DNA from 2 places in the Thioalkalivibrio versutus genome. Region 1 is predicted to be linked to the other one. Evidence: predicted binding sites of a transcription regulator. Region 1 holds the regulator's gene; the other holds the start of a gene.
What was found. Region 1 encodes sigma-54, which starts transcription at its own class of promoters, with help from an activator protein. Its sites were predicted from a motif close to TGGCANGNTNCNTGCTT; they were not measured.
Positions count from the first base shown of each region.

Region 2: a site for sigma-54 is predicted at 4,325-4,341, ahead of TVD_RS12560 (lipid-binding SYLF domain-containing protein). Genes of this name have one in related genera too.

Region 1 is NZ_CP011367.1:398,205-406,050, forward strand. It holds gene hprK (HPr(Ser) kinase/phosphatase) at 1-420, opposite strand, end outside; gene TVD_RS01870 (PTS sugar transporter subunit IIA) at 469-936, opposite strand; gene hpf (ribosome hibernation-promoting factor, HPF/YfiA family) at 940-1,278, opposite strand; gene TVD_RS01880 (RNA polymerase factor sigma-54) at 1,295-2,779, opposite strand; gene lptB (LPS export ABC transporter ATP-binding protein) at 2,868-3,638, opposite strand; gene lptA (lipopolysaccharide transport periplasmic protein LptA) at 3,635-4,174, opposite strand; gene lptC (LPS export ABC transporter periplasmic protein LptC) at 4,155-4,694, opposite strand; gene TVD_RS01900 (KdsC family phosphatase) at 4,733-5,272, opposite strand; gene TVD_RS01905 (KpsF/GutQ family sugar-phosphate isomerase) at 5,272-6,249, opposite strand; gene TVD_RS01910 (calcium/sodium antiporter) at 6,246-7,223, opposite strand; gene TVD_RS01915 (NAD-dependent epimerase/dehydratase family protein) at 7,280-7,846, opposite strand, start outside.
Region 2 is NZ_CP011367.1:2,697,931-2,705,776, reverse strand. It holds gene gap (type I glyceraldehyde-3-phosphate dehydrogenase) at 1-356, shown strand, start outside; gene TVD_RS12575 (phosphoglycerate kinase) at 486-1,664, shown strand; gene pyk (pyruvate kinase) at 1,702-3,132, shown strand; gene fba (class II fructose-bisphosphate aldolase) at 3,212-4,276, shown strand; gene TVD_RS12560 (lipid-binding SYLF domain-containing protein) at 4,408-5,187, shown strand; gene bioD (dethiobiotin synthase) at 5,127-5,846, opposite strand; gene TVD_RS12550 (phosphoribosylaminoimidazolesuccinocarboxamide synthase) at 5,843-6,739, opposite strand; gene purE (5-(carboxyamino)imidazole ribonucleotide mutase) at 7,029-7,538, shown strand; gene TVD_RS12540 (5-(carboxyamino)imidazole ribonucleotide synthase) at 7,535-7,846, shown strand, end outside.

The DNA.
Region 1 (7,846 bases):
CAGGAAATAGCGCAGCAGCGAGATAATCTCGTGGCTGCTGGTGCTGGAGCACAGGATCAGCGGCAGCGCCTCCTGCGGGGCGTCGGGCATCTCCGAGAACGGACAGGTGTCCTCGGCGAAGATCACCGCGGTGGTCCCGGTGCGGGCCATCTCCAGGATCAGGTCGTTGCACTGGGTGGCGCTGAGGCTGGAGATGTAGCGGGCCTCGAAGTCGCCGATGATCTGGATGCGGTTGGGCCGGATCAGGTTGAGATGGCCGGCCAGCGGCAGGTCGTCCCCGTCGTCGCCGACCAGCTTGCGGTCGGGTGCTGCATGTTCGCCGTGTACGAAGCGAAGATCCAGGCGGTTTCCCATGGCCTGGATCAGGCTCTCCACGTTGATGTCGCGGGCGATCCCGCCTTCTCCCAGCGCCTCGTTCATGGCAGACGCTGCGCGTCGGAATCGCGGCTGGAGGCGGGTTCCACGGGCTTAGTCCTCGCTGAAGCGGCGCACGAGTTCCTGTTCCAGGGCCGCCGCGTCCCCGGCCCGGCGCAGCGCCCCGATGGTGTCTGGCTGCGACAGGCCGCGGGCGAGCTGGGCCAGCAGGTCGAGGTGGTCGCCGGTGGCGGCCTCCGGGACCAGCAGTGCGATCAGGATATCGACCGGCTCGTGATCCATGGCGTCGAAGTCGACGCCCTTTTCCAGGCGCAGCACGGCCACGCGCGGCGCCTCGAGATCGGCCAGGCGGCCGTGGGGAATCGCAACCCCATGGCCGAGACCGGTGGATCCGAGTTTTTCGCGCGCGGACAGGGCCTCGAAGATCGCGTTGCTCCCCGGTCCCGTGCCGTCACCTCCGCCGGCGAGGAGGTCCGCCAGGGCCTCCAGTGCCCGTTTCTGGCTGGAGCACTCGGGTTGCAGGCCAATGCGCTCGGAGGTGATCAACTCGGCAATCGTCATGGATCAGGAGGCCTGCTCGCGGTTGCGCTGGGCACCTTCGGCGCGGTGGTGGTCCTTGACCTTTTCCTTGTGCTTGATCAGCTGACGGTCGACTTTGTCGATCAGCGCGTCGATCGCGGCATACATGTCCTCGTGAGAGGCCTCGGCGTGGATGTGATTGCCGCTGACCTGGAGATTGGCTTCGGCCTGGTTGTGCTGATTCCGGGTCTTCTCGTGGGTCAGCACGACGTGGACGTCGATGACCTTGTCGAAGTGGCGCTCCAGCTTCGCGAACTTCTCGTTGACGTAGTCGCGCAGGGCGTCGGTGATGTCCACGTGGTGGCCGGTCAGGTTGATCTGCATGGTCAGGACTCCTTGGTTACTTGCTGCCGGTGGGCATCGAGGCCATCTGCCGGCGTTCGCTGGATGAAGGGATGTGCATCGCCTCGCGGTACTTGGCCACGGTGCGGCGCGCTACGTTGATGCCCCGGTCCGACAGGACCTGGGCGAGCCGGGCATCGCTGAGCGGCTTGTTCGGGGGTTCGTCGCCAATCAATTCGCGAATCATGGCACGGATGGCGGTGGCGGAACACTCGCCGCCATCGTTCGTGCCGACATGGCTGGAGAAGAAATACTTGAACTCGAAGACCCCGCGCGGGGTGTGCATGTATTTCTGCGTGGTAACCCGCGAGATGGTCGATTCGTGCATCTCCAGGGTCTCGGCAATGTCGCGCAGGATCAATGGCTGCATCGCGACGTCGCCATGCTCGAGAAAGCCCTGCTGGCGGTGGACGATCGCCTCGGCGACCCGCAGCAGGGTGTCGTTGCGGCTGTGCAGGCTCTTCAGGAACCAGCGTGCCTCCTGCAGCTGATCGCGCATAAAGGCGCTGTCGCGGGCATCCGAGACCTGGCGCACCATGCCGGCGTAGAGGTCGTTGATGCGGATACGCGGTGCGATCTCCGGATTCAGCTCCACGCGCCAGCCCTCGGCGCTATGGCGCACGTAGACATCCGGGACCACGTATTCCGAGGTGGCGGAGCTGATCTGTGCGCCGGGGCGCGGGTTCAGGGTGCGGATCAGGTCCAGTGCGCGGGCCAGTTCGTCCGGGTCGCGTACGCCGGACTGGCGCTGCAGGGCCTTGTAGTCGCGCTTGCCCAGGCTGTCCATGCCGTGTTCCAGGATCGCCCGTGCGGCCTCGCGGGCCGGGGCATCCGGGGCCAGTTCGCGTAGCTGGATCTCCAGGCACTCCCGCAGGTTGCGCGCGCCGACCCCCAGCGGGTCGCACTGCTGAATCCAGTGGAGCACTGCCTCGACTTCGTCGACGCCGACGGTTTCATCCTCGCCTCGGCTGATGGTCTCGGCCAGGGTTTCCAGGTCACCCTCGAGATAGCCGTCGGGGCTGATGGCGTCGATCAGGGCCGCCCCGATGCGCTGGTCGCGCGGTGTCAGATGGCTCAGATGCAGCTGCCACAGCAGGTGATCCTGCAGGCCCTCACCGTCGTCGTCGCTGGTGTTTTCCAGCGGGTCGCGGTCATCCACGCCCTTGTTGGGCGTCGGGGCCGGCTCGTAGATGTCGTCCCAGCGGCTGTCGGTCGTCAGTTCCTCGGGGATCACGTCGTCGCTGGTAGTGGTGGCCTCCATGCGATCGCCTTCCACCAGCTCGCCGTCCTGGTTCAGGCGCTCGGTGTCGGCCTCGGCATCTTCGTCCTCGACCTGTTCGAGCATGGGGTTGCTCTCCAGCGCCTGCTGGATCTCCACCTGGAGCTCGAGCGTGGACAGCTGCAACAGGCGGATCGCCTGCTGCAGTTGCGGGGTCATGGTCAGCGTCTGACCCAGCTGCAGATTCAGGCCGGGTTTCAGCATCGGGTATGCGGGGCGAGGGTGGGCATTGATGGAATCTTAAAGCCTGCCTTGTGGTTTGTGCACCGACCGGGCCGCATATGGGGCGCTTTCACAGGCGGAAGTTCTCGCCGAGATAGACCCGGCGCACCTGGGGATCGGCCAGCAGCTCGTCCGGTGTCCCGGCGGCCAGCAGGCGGCCTTCGCTTAGAATATAGGCCCTGTGGCAGATGCCGAGGGTCTCGCGCACGTTGTGATCGGAGATCAGTACGCCGATGCCGCGCTGGGCGAGATGCCGAATCACGTCCTGGATGTCGCCGACCGAGATCGGATCCACCCCCGCGAAGGGCTCGTCCAGACAGATGAAGCGCGGATCCCCGGCGAGGGCGCGGGCGATCTCGGCCCGGCGACGCTCCCCACCGGACAGCGCGATGCCCGGGCTGTGGCGCACGGTCTCGAGCTGGAACTCCTCGATCAGCGCATCGCCAATGCGCCGGCGCTCGTGGCGATCGAGTCCGGGGCGCAGCTCGAGCACGGCCTGGAGGTTGTCCCACACGCTCAGGCGGCGAAAGATCGAGGCCTCCTGCGGCAGGTAGCCGAGGCCGGCGCGCGCGCGCACGTGGATGGGGGCGCGGGTGATGTCGCGCTCGCCCAGGGTGATGCGCCCGGCATTGGGGCGGATCAGCCCGACCAGGCTGTAGAAGCAGGTGGTCTTGCCGGCCCCGTTCGGGCCCAGCAGGCCGACCACCTCGCCGGGCGCGAGGTCGACGTCCACCTGGTCCAGCACCGTGCGCTGGCCGTAGCGCTTGGTCAGCTCGCGTCCGATCAGGCGGTCGTTGGTTTGTGCCGGTGTGGCGGATGGGCTGGGGGCGGTGGCGTTCATTCGTCGTCGCGCGGCTGGATGGTGATGCGCACGCGCTCGCTGTCGCCTTCGCCGCGTTCGGCCTCGATCACGTCGGTCGTCAGGTCGTAGGTGATGCGCTTGCCGCGCGCCTCCTCGCTGGTGGTGATCACATGGGCCTGGTCGGTGAGGATCATGCGGTCTTCGTTCAGCAGGTAGTCGATGCGCAGGGCGGTGGCAATGCGCATCTCTCCGGTTTCCGGATCGGGTGATTCCAGGCGTGCCGGCTCGCCGTGGGCCTCCATTTCGTAGGGGCGGCGATCGCGGGTGCGCACGTAGACCTTGTCGGCCTCCAGGGTCATGTCGCCGCGGATCACGATCACGTCGCCGGTGTAGGTCCCCAGCCCCTGGCGTTCGTCCATCTCCGCGCGGTCGGCAGTGATCTCCACCGGCAGCGCCGGGCCCGAGCCCTGCTGGGCGAACGCGGGCGTGGCCAGGAGCACGAGCAGCAGGAGCGCCGCCACGCGGGCACCCGGTTGGCCCGGACGGTGGCGAAGGCTATGGGGATTCGGGGTCATGCGCGGGATCCTCCTCGCTCGTCTCGCTGTAGAGCGAGTACACGTCATGGAACAACTCTATGGTATCCCCTCGCGAGTCCACGCGCAGACCGGTGCCGCGCTGGAACAGGCCCGGCTGGTTCAGGGTGGAAAGGGCATCCGAAGTGGCGACCATGGTGTCGGTGGCGACGCGAACATCCCGCGAATCGATGAGGGTCTCCACGCGTTCGCCGCGGGGCGGCTGTACGCCGTGGGTGGGGCCCACCAGGTCCAGGGTCGCGGCGGCTGGTTGATGCAGGGCGGCCGGGGCGGTCCAGCGCCATTCGATACCGCCCTCGGCGAACAGGTCGAGGTCCGGGTCGTCCACCCACTGGGGGCCGTCACGGCCGAACTCGCGCAGGCGGGTGCCGCGCAGACGATGGCTCAGTTCGCCGTCGTCGCCGGTGGCATGCAGGGTGAAGCCGTCAATCTGCAGCGTGACCTCGCCCTCGGGCGGGCTTACCTCGGCCTGCGCCAGGGGCGCGGACGCGAATGCGAGCACGGCCAGGGCCCATCCGACTTGGCGGCGAGTCCTTTGGCTCATCCGTTCAGGTAGGTCTCGAACAGCGCGTCGAGCCGGCCCTGCGCGGCCAGCAGGCCTTCGCAGGTCTCGCGCACGGCCCCGCGCCCGCCATGGGCCTCGGTCACCCACTGGGCATGCTGGCGCACTAGCGGGTGGGCGTCACCGACCGCGATCCCGAGCCCGACCCGCTGCATCGCTGGTAGATCCACGATGTCGTCGCCCATGAAGGCCGCTTCGGCGGGGTCGTGACCGGTGCGTTGCAGCAGTTCGTGCAGGGCCTCGCCCTTGTCGCGGCGGCCCTGGATCAGATGCTCCACGCCCAGGTCGCGCATGCGGTGCTCGACGACCCCGGAGGTGCGCCCGGTCAGGATGGCGATCTCGATCCCGCCGTCCAGGGCCAGACGGATACCGTGGCCGTCGCGGCTGTTGAACGCCTTGTACTGCTCGCCGCCGTCGCCGAGGAACAGGCTGCCGTCGGTCAGCACGCCGTCCACGTCCAGGATCAGCAGGCGCACGGCCTGCTGGTGGGTGCGCAGAGTGGTGGCATCCAGGTTCATCAGGCCACCCCGGCGCGCAGCAGGTCGTGCATGTTGATCACGCCCACCAGGCGGTTTTCGGCGTCGGTGACGGGCAGGGCGTTGATGCGCCGGCTCTCCATGGCCTCCAGGGCCTCCACCGCCAGCCAGTCGGGCTGCGCGGTGTGGCCGCCGGTGGTCATGGCCTCGCCGATGGTCAGGCCGTCCAGGCTGTGCCCGGCATCCAGGGTGCGGCGCAGGTCGCCATCGGTGAACACGCCCTGGATCTCGTCGTCGGCGCCGGCTACGATCACCAGCCCCAGGCCCTTGCGGGTGATCTCGAACAGGGCGTCCTTGAGCGGGGCCTCCGGGGTGATGCGCGGGATCGCATCATCGGTGTGCATGATATCGGCGACATGCACCAGCAGGCGTCGACCGAGGCGGCCGCCGGGGTGCGAGCGGGCAAAGTCGTTGGCGGTAAAGCCGCGTGCGTCCAGCACCGCGACGGCTAGGGCATCGCCCATCGCCAGCGCCGCGGTGGTGCTGGAGGTGGGAGCCAGGCCCAGCGGGCAGGCCTCGCGCTCGACGCTGACATCCAGGTGTACGGTGGCATCCGCACCGAGGCGCGAGCCGGGGTTGCCGGTCATGGCGATCAGCGGCACGCCCAGGCGCCGGATCAGCGGCAGGATGGTAATGATCTCGTCGGTCTCGCCGGAGTTCGACAGCGCGATGACTACGTCCTCGCGGGTAATCATGCCGAGATCGCCGTGGCTGGCCTCGCCCGGATGCACGAAGAAGGCCGGTGTGCCGGTGGAGGCCAGGGTCGCGGCCAGCTTGCTGCCGATGTGCCCAGACTTGCCCATGCCGGTGACGATCACGCGGCCCTTGCACGCGAGGATGCAGCGGCAGGCCTCGAGGAAGCGGTCGTCGATGCGCTGGGCGAGGTTGCGTACGGCCTCGGCCTCGTCATTGAGGACGGCCAGGGCGAGGTTGCGGGTCGTTTCGGGGTTGAAGTTCATGCGGTTGCCGTGATTCCCAAATGGACAAGGTAGCTTGCGAAGGCGATGAGGAGAAGGGCGCCCTGCCAGCGCCGGATCTGTCCGCGGCGGCCCAGCGCGATCAGGAACAGCGCCACGGTCAATGCCAGCATCACCGGATAGTCGCGCGTCAGCACATCGGCGTCGATTGCCAGCGGCGCGATCAGGGCCGGAACGGCCAGTACCGCGAGCAGGTTGAACAGATTGGAGCCGACCACATTCCCGATCGCCAGCCCGGCCTCGCGGCGGAAGGCGGCGACCACCGAGGTCGCCAGCTCCGGCAGGCTGGTGCCCACCGCGACAATGGTCAGCCCGATGACCAGGTCGCTGACCCCCAGTTGTTCGGCGATCTCGACGGCCCCCCAGACCAGGGCCTGGCTGCTCGCCAGCAGGAGCAGTAGCCCGAACACGAGCCAGGCGATCGCGGGCCTCAGTCGGTCGCCCTCCGGGATCGTTTCGACCATGCCGCGTACGACCGTGGGAGTGTCCTCACTCGGGGCCTGCTGCGCACGGCGGGCGGTCAAGGCCAGCCAGACCGTGAATGCCACCAGGCCGCCGAGCAGGACGCTGCCCTCTGGTCGGCCCAGTTCGCCGTTTATCAGCAAGAGCAGGACGCCGAAGCTGACCAGCAGCAGGATCGGCAGTTCGCGCCGAACCATGCCGCGCCCGATCGCCAGTGGCGCGACGACGGCCGCGGCCCCCAGCACCAGCGCGATGTTGGCGATGTTCGAGCCGATGGCATTGCCCACCGCCAGCCCCGGGTTGCCCTGCAGGCTGGCGAGGACCGAGACCACGATCTCCGGTGCCGAGGTCCCGAAGGCGACGATGGTCAGGCCGATGATCAGCGGGCTTACGCCCAGGCCGCGGGCCAGGGCCGAGGCGCCGAACACGAAGCGGTCGGCACTCCAGGTCAGCAGGATCAGGCCGCCGATGATGGCGACAACGGGTAGCACCATGGACAGTCGGGTCCGGGAGGGTCAGGTCCGGGATTGTAGCCGATTGGGTAGTGGTTTCAGCAGCGCAGGCGTTCCAGGCACCCGGCGGTGGTCACCTGCGGTGTCCAGCCGAGCTGCTCGCGGGCGCGGGTGCAGTCCAGTACCAGCGGGCCGTCCAGCCCGCGGACCCAGCCGGGGTCCCCGGCGCGGGCGGTCAGGCGCCAGGCCAGCGGGTGCAGGGTGCGGATCAGCCGCAGTGGCACCGGGATCCCCCAGCGCCGCTGGTGGCGCGCCATCGCCCGTAGCGACCAGGCAGGTTCGGCCCCCAGGTTGAAGATCCCCGCGGTGCGAGTTGTGATGCTGCGTACGATCGCGGCGGCGGCATCGTCCTCCCACAGGATCTGCACTGGCTGTTCGCCTCCGGCGGGATACAGCCGCCCGCGGGCGATCTGCAGCAACAGCGGGTGGGCGTTCGGGCCGACGATCGCGGGCGGGCGCAGGAGGGTCACCTGGCACTCGGGGTGTTCCCGGGCGAGCGCGAGTAGGGCCTGCTCCACGGCGACCTTGTCTTCGGCATAGGGGAAGCGCGGCCGGGTGGGATGGTCCTCACGGAGCGGCTGCGGGCTGTCCGGCCAGGGGCCGTA
Region 2 (7,846 bases), 670 kb from region 1:
CCGTGGGCAAGGTGCTGCCGGAACTGAACGGCAAGCTGACCGGCATGGCCTTCCGTGTGCCGACCTCCGACGTGTCGGTGGTCGACCTGACCGTGGAGCTCAACAGCGACGCCAACTACGACGACGTCTGCGCGGCCATGAAGAAGGCCTCCGAAGGCGAGCTGAAGGGCGTGCTGGGCTACACCGAAGACCTGGTGGTCTCCACCGACTTCCGTGGTTACACCGCCCCGTCCGTGTTTGACGCCGGTGCCGGCATCCAGCTGGACCCGACCTTCGTGAAGGTCGTCGCCTGGTACGACAACGAGTACGGCTACACCTGCAACATGCTGCGCATGGTGGAGCACGTCGCCAAGTAAGGCCGGATGGCCGGGCCCCTCGGGGTCCGGCCATTTGCATTGCCTGGGTCCAAGAGGCCTGGGGCCAGTCCCTGCGGGGGCTCGCCCGAAGCCTTTTCTCTTTCCAACCGTATTTCGAGAGGTACTCCCATGTCTGTCATCAAGATGACCGATCTCGACCTGCAGGGTCGCCGTGTGCTGGTGCGTCAGGATCTCAACGTCCCGGTGAAGGGCGGCAAGGTCACCTCCGACGCCCGTATCCGCGCGAGCCTCGAGACCGTGCAGAAGGCCCTGGACGCCGGCGCGGCCGTGATGCTGATGTCGCACCTGGGGCGCCCGACCGAGGGCGAGTTCTCCGAGGAGGACTCCCTGGCCCCGGTCGCCGAGCATATGGGTGGCCTGCTCGGGCGCGAAGTGCGCCTGGTTCGGGATTACCTCGACGGCGTGGATGCCAAGCCGGGCGAGGTGATCCTGCTCGAGAACGTGCGCTTCAACGCCGGCGAGAAGAAGGACGACGAGGCGCTGGCCAAGAAGTACGCGGCGCTGTGCGACGTGTTCGTGATGGACGCCTTCGGTACCGCCCACCGCGCCCAGGCCTCCACCCATGGTGTGGCCAAATTCGCCCCGCAGGCCTGCGCCGGCCCGTTGCTGGCCAAGGAGCTGGAGGCCCTGGGGCAGGCCCTGGAGACCCCGAAGCGCCCGCTGGTGGCGATCGTCGGTGGGTCCAAGGTCTCGACCAAGCTGACCGTGCTGGAGTCGCTGTCCAAGGTGGTCGATCAGCTGATCGTCGGTGGCGGCATCGCCAACACCTTTATCGCGGCCCAGGGCCATGGTGTCGGCAAGTCGCTGTACGAGGCGGATCTGGTCGATGAGTCCAAGCGCCTGATGGAGGCCGCCCGCGCCAAGGGCGGCGAGATCCCGGTTCCGACCGACGTGACCGTGGGCAAGGAGTTTTCCGAATCCACCCCGGCCGAGACCAAGGCCGTGGACGCCGTTGCGGACGACGACATGATCTTCGATGTGGGCCCCGAGACCGCAGCCACCTATGCCGAGGCTCTGCGCAATGCCGGCACCATCGTCTGGAACGGCCCGGTGGGCGTGTTCGAGTTCGATCAGTTCGCCGGCGGGACCAAGGCCCTGGGCGAGGCGATCGCTGAGAGCAATGCGTTCTCTATCGCCGGGGGTGGCGACACCCTGGCCGCGATCGACAAGTACAACCTGGCGGATCGCATCAGCTACATCTCCACCGGCGGCGGCGCCTTCCTCGAGTTCCTCGAGGGCAAGACCCTGCCGGCCGTCGCCATCCTGGAAGAACGGGCCAAGGGCTGAGGCCCTTGTCCTTCCCCGCTGACGGAGACACGCGCGGATGAGACGTACCAAGATCGTAGCCACGCTGGGGCCGGCAACGGACAGCGACGAGGCCATGGAGGCCATCATCCGGGCCGGTGTGGATGTGGTCCGGTTGAATTTCTCGCATGGCGATCCGGATGACCACCGCCAGCGCCTGGCGCGGCTGCGGGCCGCCTCCGAGCGCGCCGGCCGTTGCGTCGGTGTCCTGGGCGACCTGCAGGGCCCCAAGATCCGCATCGACCGCTTCCAGCAGGGCAAGGTGCAGCTGGAAGAGGGCGCGCCCTTCGCGTTGGATGCCGAGCTGGATCGCGACGCGGGCGATGCCACCCAGGTCGGCCTGACCTACAAGGACCTCCCGGACGACGTGCGCACGGACGACATCCTGCTGCTGGATGACGGTCGTATCGTACTCAAGGTCACGGCGGTCAATGGCAGCCGGATCGAGACCACCGTCGAGGTCGGCGGCGAGCTGTCCAACAACAAGGGCATCAACCGCCAGGGCGGCGGCCTGTCTGCGCCCGCGATTACGGACAAGGACCGCGACGATATCCGCCTGGCGGCCGAGCTGCAGGTGGACTACCTGGCCGTCTCGTTCCCGCGTTCCGCCCAGGACTTGCACCTGGCGCGGGGCCTGTTGAAGGATGCCGGCTGGGAGGCCGGGATCTGCGCCAAGATCGAGCGCTCCGAGGCCCTGGAGGTGATCGACGAGATCATCGCCGCCTCGGAGGTCATCATGATCGCCCGCGGCGATCTGGGTGTGGAGATCGGTGACGCCGAGCTCCCGGGGGTGCAGAAGACCCTGATCACGCGCGCGCGCAGCCTCAATCGTCTGGTCATCACCGCGACCCAGATGATGGAGACCATGATCCAGAACCCCATCCCGACCCGCGCCGAGGTATTCGACGTGGCCAACGCGGTGCTGGACGGCACGGATGCGGTGATGCTCTCTGGCGAGACCGCGACCGGGCGTTATCCTGCGCGCGTGGTCACCAGCATGGACCGGATCTGCGAGGCTGCCGAGCGCCAGCGCGCCGCACGCCAGTCGGACCATCGCATGGATTCGACCTTCGGCCGGGTCGACGAGGCCATCGCGATGGCCACCATGTATACCGCCAACCATCTCGATGTCTCCGCGATCGCCGCGCTGACCGAGTCCGGGTCCACGGCGCTGTGGATGTCGCGCATCAGCTCGGGCATCCCGATCTACGCGCTCACCCAGCACGAATCGACCAGCCGCCGCATGACGCTTTATCGCGGCGTCTATCCGGTGACCCTGAAGCCGATCCCCGAGAGCCACGAAAGCGTGAACCGTGAGGCGGTGAACTTGCTCAAGGCCGAGGGCGTCGTGCAGGATGGCGAGTTGGTCATCATTACGAAGGGCGACCTGCAGGGCGAGCATGGCGGCACCAACGCCATGAAGATCGTGCGCGTCGGCGAACTGGCCTGAACCGCGCACCGCCCGCAGTCGCCAACCAGATCAATCGACTTTTTCACTACCTCAGTCCGAATCCCGTAAGGAGGAATCCATGGCTCTAATCTCACTTCGCCAGCTTCTGGACCATGCCGCCGAGCATGGCTATGGCATGCCGGCGTACAACGCCAACAACATGGAACAGGTCCATTCGATCATGGAAGCGGCCGCTGCGGTCGACTCCCCGGTGATCATTCAGGCCTCCGCAGGTGCCCGCAAGTACGCCGGCGAGCCCTTCCTGCGCCACAACATCATCGCCGCCATCGAGCAGTACCCGGACATCCCGGTTGTGCTGCACCAGGATCACGGCTCCGAGCCGGCAGTCTGCCTGCGCTCCATCCAGTCCGGCTTCAGCTCGGTGATGATGGACGGCTCCCTGATGCCTGACATGAAGACCCCGGCCTCTTACGACTACAACCGTGACGTGACCGCCAAGGTCTCCGAGATCGCTCACGCCTGTGGCGTGTCCGTGGAAGGCGAGCTGGGTTGCCTGGGCTCCCTGGAAACCGGCATGGCCGGCGAGGAAGACGGTTCCGGCGCCGAGGGCCAGCTGTCCCACGACCAGCTGCTGACCGACCCGGACGAGGCCGCCGACTTCGTGAAGAACACCAAGTGCGACGCCCTGGCGATCGCCATCGGTACCTCCCACGGCGCCTACAAGTTCACCCGTCCGCCGACCGGTGACATCCTGGCCATCCAGCGCGTGAAGGAGATCCACGCCCGCATCCCGGATACCCATCTGGTCATGCACGGCTCCTCCTCCGTTCCGCAGGAGTGGCTGCAGATCATCAACAAGTACGGCGGCGACATGGGCGAGACCTACGGCGTGCCGGTCGAAGAGATCCAGGAAGGCATCAAGCACGGCGTGCGCAAGGTCAACATCGACACCGACCTGCGCATGGCCTCCACCGGTGCGGTGCGCAAGTTCCTGGCCGAGAACCCGAAGGAATTCGATCCGCGCAAGTTCCTGAAGGCCTCGACCGCCGCGATGAAGGACCTCTGCCAGGCCCGTTACGAGGCCTTCGGTTGCGCCGGCATGGCGTCCAAGATCAAGCCGATCTCCCTGGACGACATGGTCAAGCGCTACCTGTCCGGCGAGCTGGATCCCAAGGTCAACTGATCCTGCGGATTGCAGCACGAAAAAGGGGGCTTCGGCCCCCTTTTTTTGTGCCATGATGAATGTATTCGTTAGGGAGACGCCGACGCATTCGCGCGGCCGCGTCTCCCTTGGCCGTTCTGGAGGTTTCCACGATGCAACGACTGATCCTTTTCTGCCTGACGACGCTGGTGTTTGCCGCCATGGTGGGGAGCGCTCACGCGAACCCGTTCAGCCGCGAGATCGATCCGCAGGACATCATCGATCGCGCCCAGGCGACGGTGGAGAACATGGCCACCCACCCCGAATACGAGTCCCTTAAAGAGGACCTGCGCGACGCCCGCGGCGTAGTGATCTTCCCGCGCGTGGCTCGCGGGGCCTTCCTGATCGGAGGCTCCGGCGGCATCGGCGTGTTCCTGGCCTGGGACGACGAGCGCGGCGATTATTCGCCGGTGGCGTTCTACTCCCTCGGTTCGGTCAGCTTCGGCATGCAGTTCGGTGGTGATGCCGCCGAGGTGGTGATGGTCGCGCGCACCCAGGATGCGGTGGACTCGATGTTCGGATCCGCCATCCGCCTGGGGGGCGATGCCTCGGTGGCTGCCGGTCCGGTGGGTGCGGGCCGGAGCGCCACCCCGACGGCCGACTTCCTGTCCTACTCGCGGGCGCGGGGTGCCTACCTGGGCATGAGCTTGTCCGGCTCGCGCATGACCGTGCGCGACGACTTCAACGAGGCGTACTACGGCGAGTCCCAGCGCCCGGTGCATATCATCGAGACCCGCCGCGTCGACCGCGAGGGGACTCGTGCCCTGCGCGAGACCCTGGCCGGGTTCCGGGTTGACGAAGAGGAGGCCCCTGCGGCCTCCGAGGACCGCGGTCAGGAGCGCGAGTCCTCCGGCGGCGTGCGCCCGGACAACTTCGAGGTGGAGAGCTTCTGAGCCAGCGCCGCGCGGGCGATGCCTTCGGCTGACTCGATGATCGGGGCGCTCGTGCGTGAACGCAGCGCGGCGGCATTGTCGAGGCGCGGGTCGGCATCCGTCCGGCGCCGGTTCAGCACGATCCCGGCCAGTTGCAGGCCGCGTCGTTCCAGGGCCTCCAGGGTCAGCAGGCAGGTGTTCAGTGTGCCCAGCCGGTCCTCGGCCACCAGCAGGACCGGTAGCCCGAGGGCCTCGGCGAGGTCCGCGTTCAGGCCATCCGCGCACAGCGGCGAGTAGAAGCCTCCCGCACCCTCCACCAGCCGCGGGCCCGTGCCGTCGGCTGCGCAGGCCGCGGCCAGCTCCGCGATCGTCAGGCGCACGCCCTGGTTCGCGGCGGCCTGGTCCGGGGCGATGGCATCGGGGAAGCGCCAGGGCGTGACCTGCTCGATGGCGGTGTCCGGAAGGCCCGCCGCGTGGGTCAGGTTCAACCCGTCCTCGGGCCGCAGTCCATCGGGGCCCGGTGGGCACCCGGACTCCACCGGCTTGCGCGGCTGCGGCCGCAGCCCACGATCCCGCCAGAGTTCCAGCAGCGCGCAGCTGACGAAGGTTTTGCCGACGCCGGTGTCGGTGCCGGTGACGAACAGGCCCTGCGGGGGTGCTCCTGTCTGTGTCGGGCTCATGCGTCGCGGGTCAGGCGCTCCAGGGCCTCGCGATAGCGCGCCGCGGTCTGTTCCACCACTTCCGCGGGCAGCTCGGGGCCGGGCGACTGCTTGTCCCAGTCCAGGGTCTCCAGGTAGTCGCGTACGTATTGCTTGTCAAAGGACTCGGGGCTGGTGCCCTGCGCGTAGCGGTCGGCCGGCCAGAATCGCGAGGAGTCCGGGGTCAGGACCTCGTCGATCAGATGCAGGGTGCCGGCGGCATCGACGCCGAACTCGAACTTGGTGTCGGCGATGATGATGCCGCGCTCGGCCGCGTAGTCGCGCGCCATCGCGTAGATCGAGAGTGCCGCGTCGCGCACCTGCCGCGCCCGGTCCTCGCCGATGGTCGCCACCACGGCATCAAAGTCGATATTGGCGTCGTGGTCGCCGACGTCGGCCTTGGTGCTGGGGGTGAAGATCGCCTCGGGGAGCTTCGAGGCGAGCTCCAGGCCGGCCGGGAGCGGGATGCCGCAGACCGCGCCGCTGGCCTGGTAGTCCTTCCAGCCAGAGCCGATCAGGTAGCCGCGTACCACCGCCTCCACCGGCAGGGCTTCGAGCCGGCGGATCACCAGGCTGCGTCCTTCCAGCGGGGCACGAATGGCCGGGTCCGGGATCACCTGTTCCAGCGGGATATCGGTCAGCTGGTTGGGAATGCCCAGCTCGCGCTCCACCTTGTGCATCCAGAACTGCGTGATCTCCGTTAGCACTCGGCCCTTCTCGGGCACGGCCGTGGGCAGGATCACGTCAAAGGCGGACAGGCGGTCGGTGGTGACCATCAGCCAGTGGTCGGCGTCCACCGCATAGAGATCGCGTACCTTGCCGCGATGAACGAGTTCCAGGTCGGGGAGTTGGCTTTCAAGCAGGGTGTCAGTCATGCCGCGATTCTACCGGGCGCGGGCCTTGCGCACCACGAAGCCCACCAAGGCACGAAGAAAAGCGATCCACAAGGAGACGCGAGGATCGGCAGCAAGCGCATGGGCGCGTCGCGCCTTATCCGCCAGCCATTCACGCCCCCGCTTCGCTCTCACCAGTAAGGCCTTCCGGCCTCTGCGTCTCCCTGTGGGTCGCCCTTGACCGGCCTTTTCTTCGTGCCTTGGTGGGCTTCGTGGTGCGCATGGCTTGTCGGGTGGGGCCGGGGTCGCTATCGTTCGGGCCATGACTGAGATGGCAGGCAATTCGGCGGCGCCTCGCGTGGGCGTCGTGATGGGGAGCACCTCCGACTGGGCGACCATGGAGCGGGCGGTGGATGTGCTGGACGAACTCGGGGTCCCGTTCGAGGCCCGGGTGGTGTCGGCTCACCGAACACCGGATCTGCTGTTCGAGTACGCCGAGCAGGCACGCGAGCGGGGCCTGCAGGCGATCATCGCCGGGGCCGGGGGGGCGGCGCACCTGCCGGGGATGCTGGCCTCCAAGACCCCGGTTCCGGTGCTCGGCGTGCCGGTCGCCTCGCGCCACCTGAAGGGGCAGGACTCGCTGCTGTCCATCGTGCAGATGCCGCGCGGCATCCCCGTGGCGACCTTCGCGATCGGCGAGGCGGGCGCGGCGAACGCCGCCTTGTTCGCCGCCGCGATGCTGGCGAACCACGATCCCGATCTGCGTGAGCGTCTGGATGCCTTTCGCCAGTCCCAGAGTCAGGCCGTGCTGGGGCAGACCCTGCCACCGGACCCGTCATGATCCAGCCCCCTGCGACCCTCGGGCTGCTCGGTGGCGGGCAGCTCGGCCGCTATTTCGTGGAGGCCGCACAGGGTATGGGCTATCCCGTATGGGTCCTGGACCCGGACCCGGCGAGCCCGGCCGGGCGAGTGGCGGCGCGGCACCTGTGCCAGGCCTTCGACGACCCCGATGCGCTGCAGGCCCTGGCCGGGGCCTGCGCGGTCATTACCACCGAGTTCGAGAACATCCCGCGCCCGGCCGTGGAGTGGCTGGATGCCCGCGCCTGTCTGCGCCCGGGGCCGCGCGCCCTGAGCATTGCCCAGGATCGC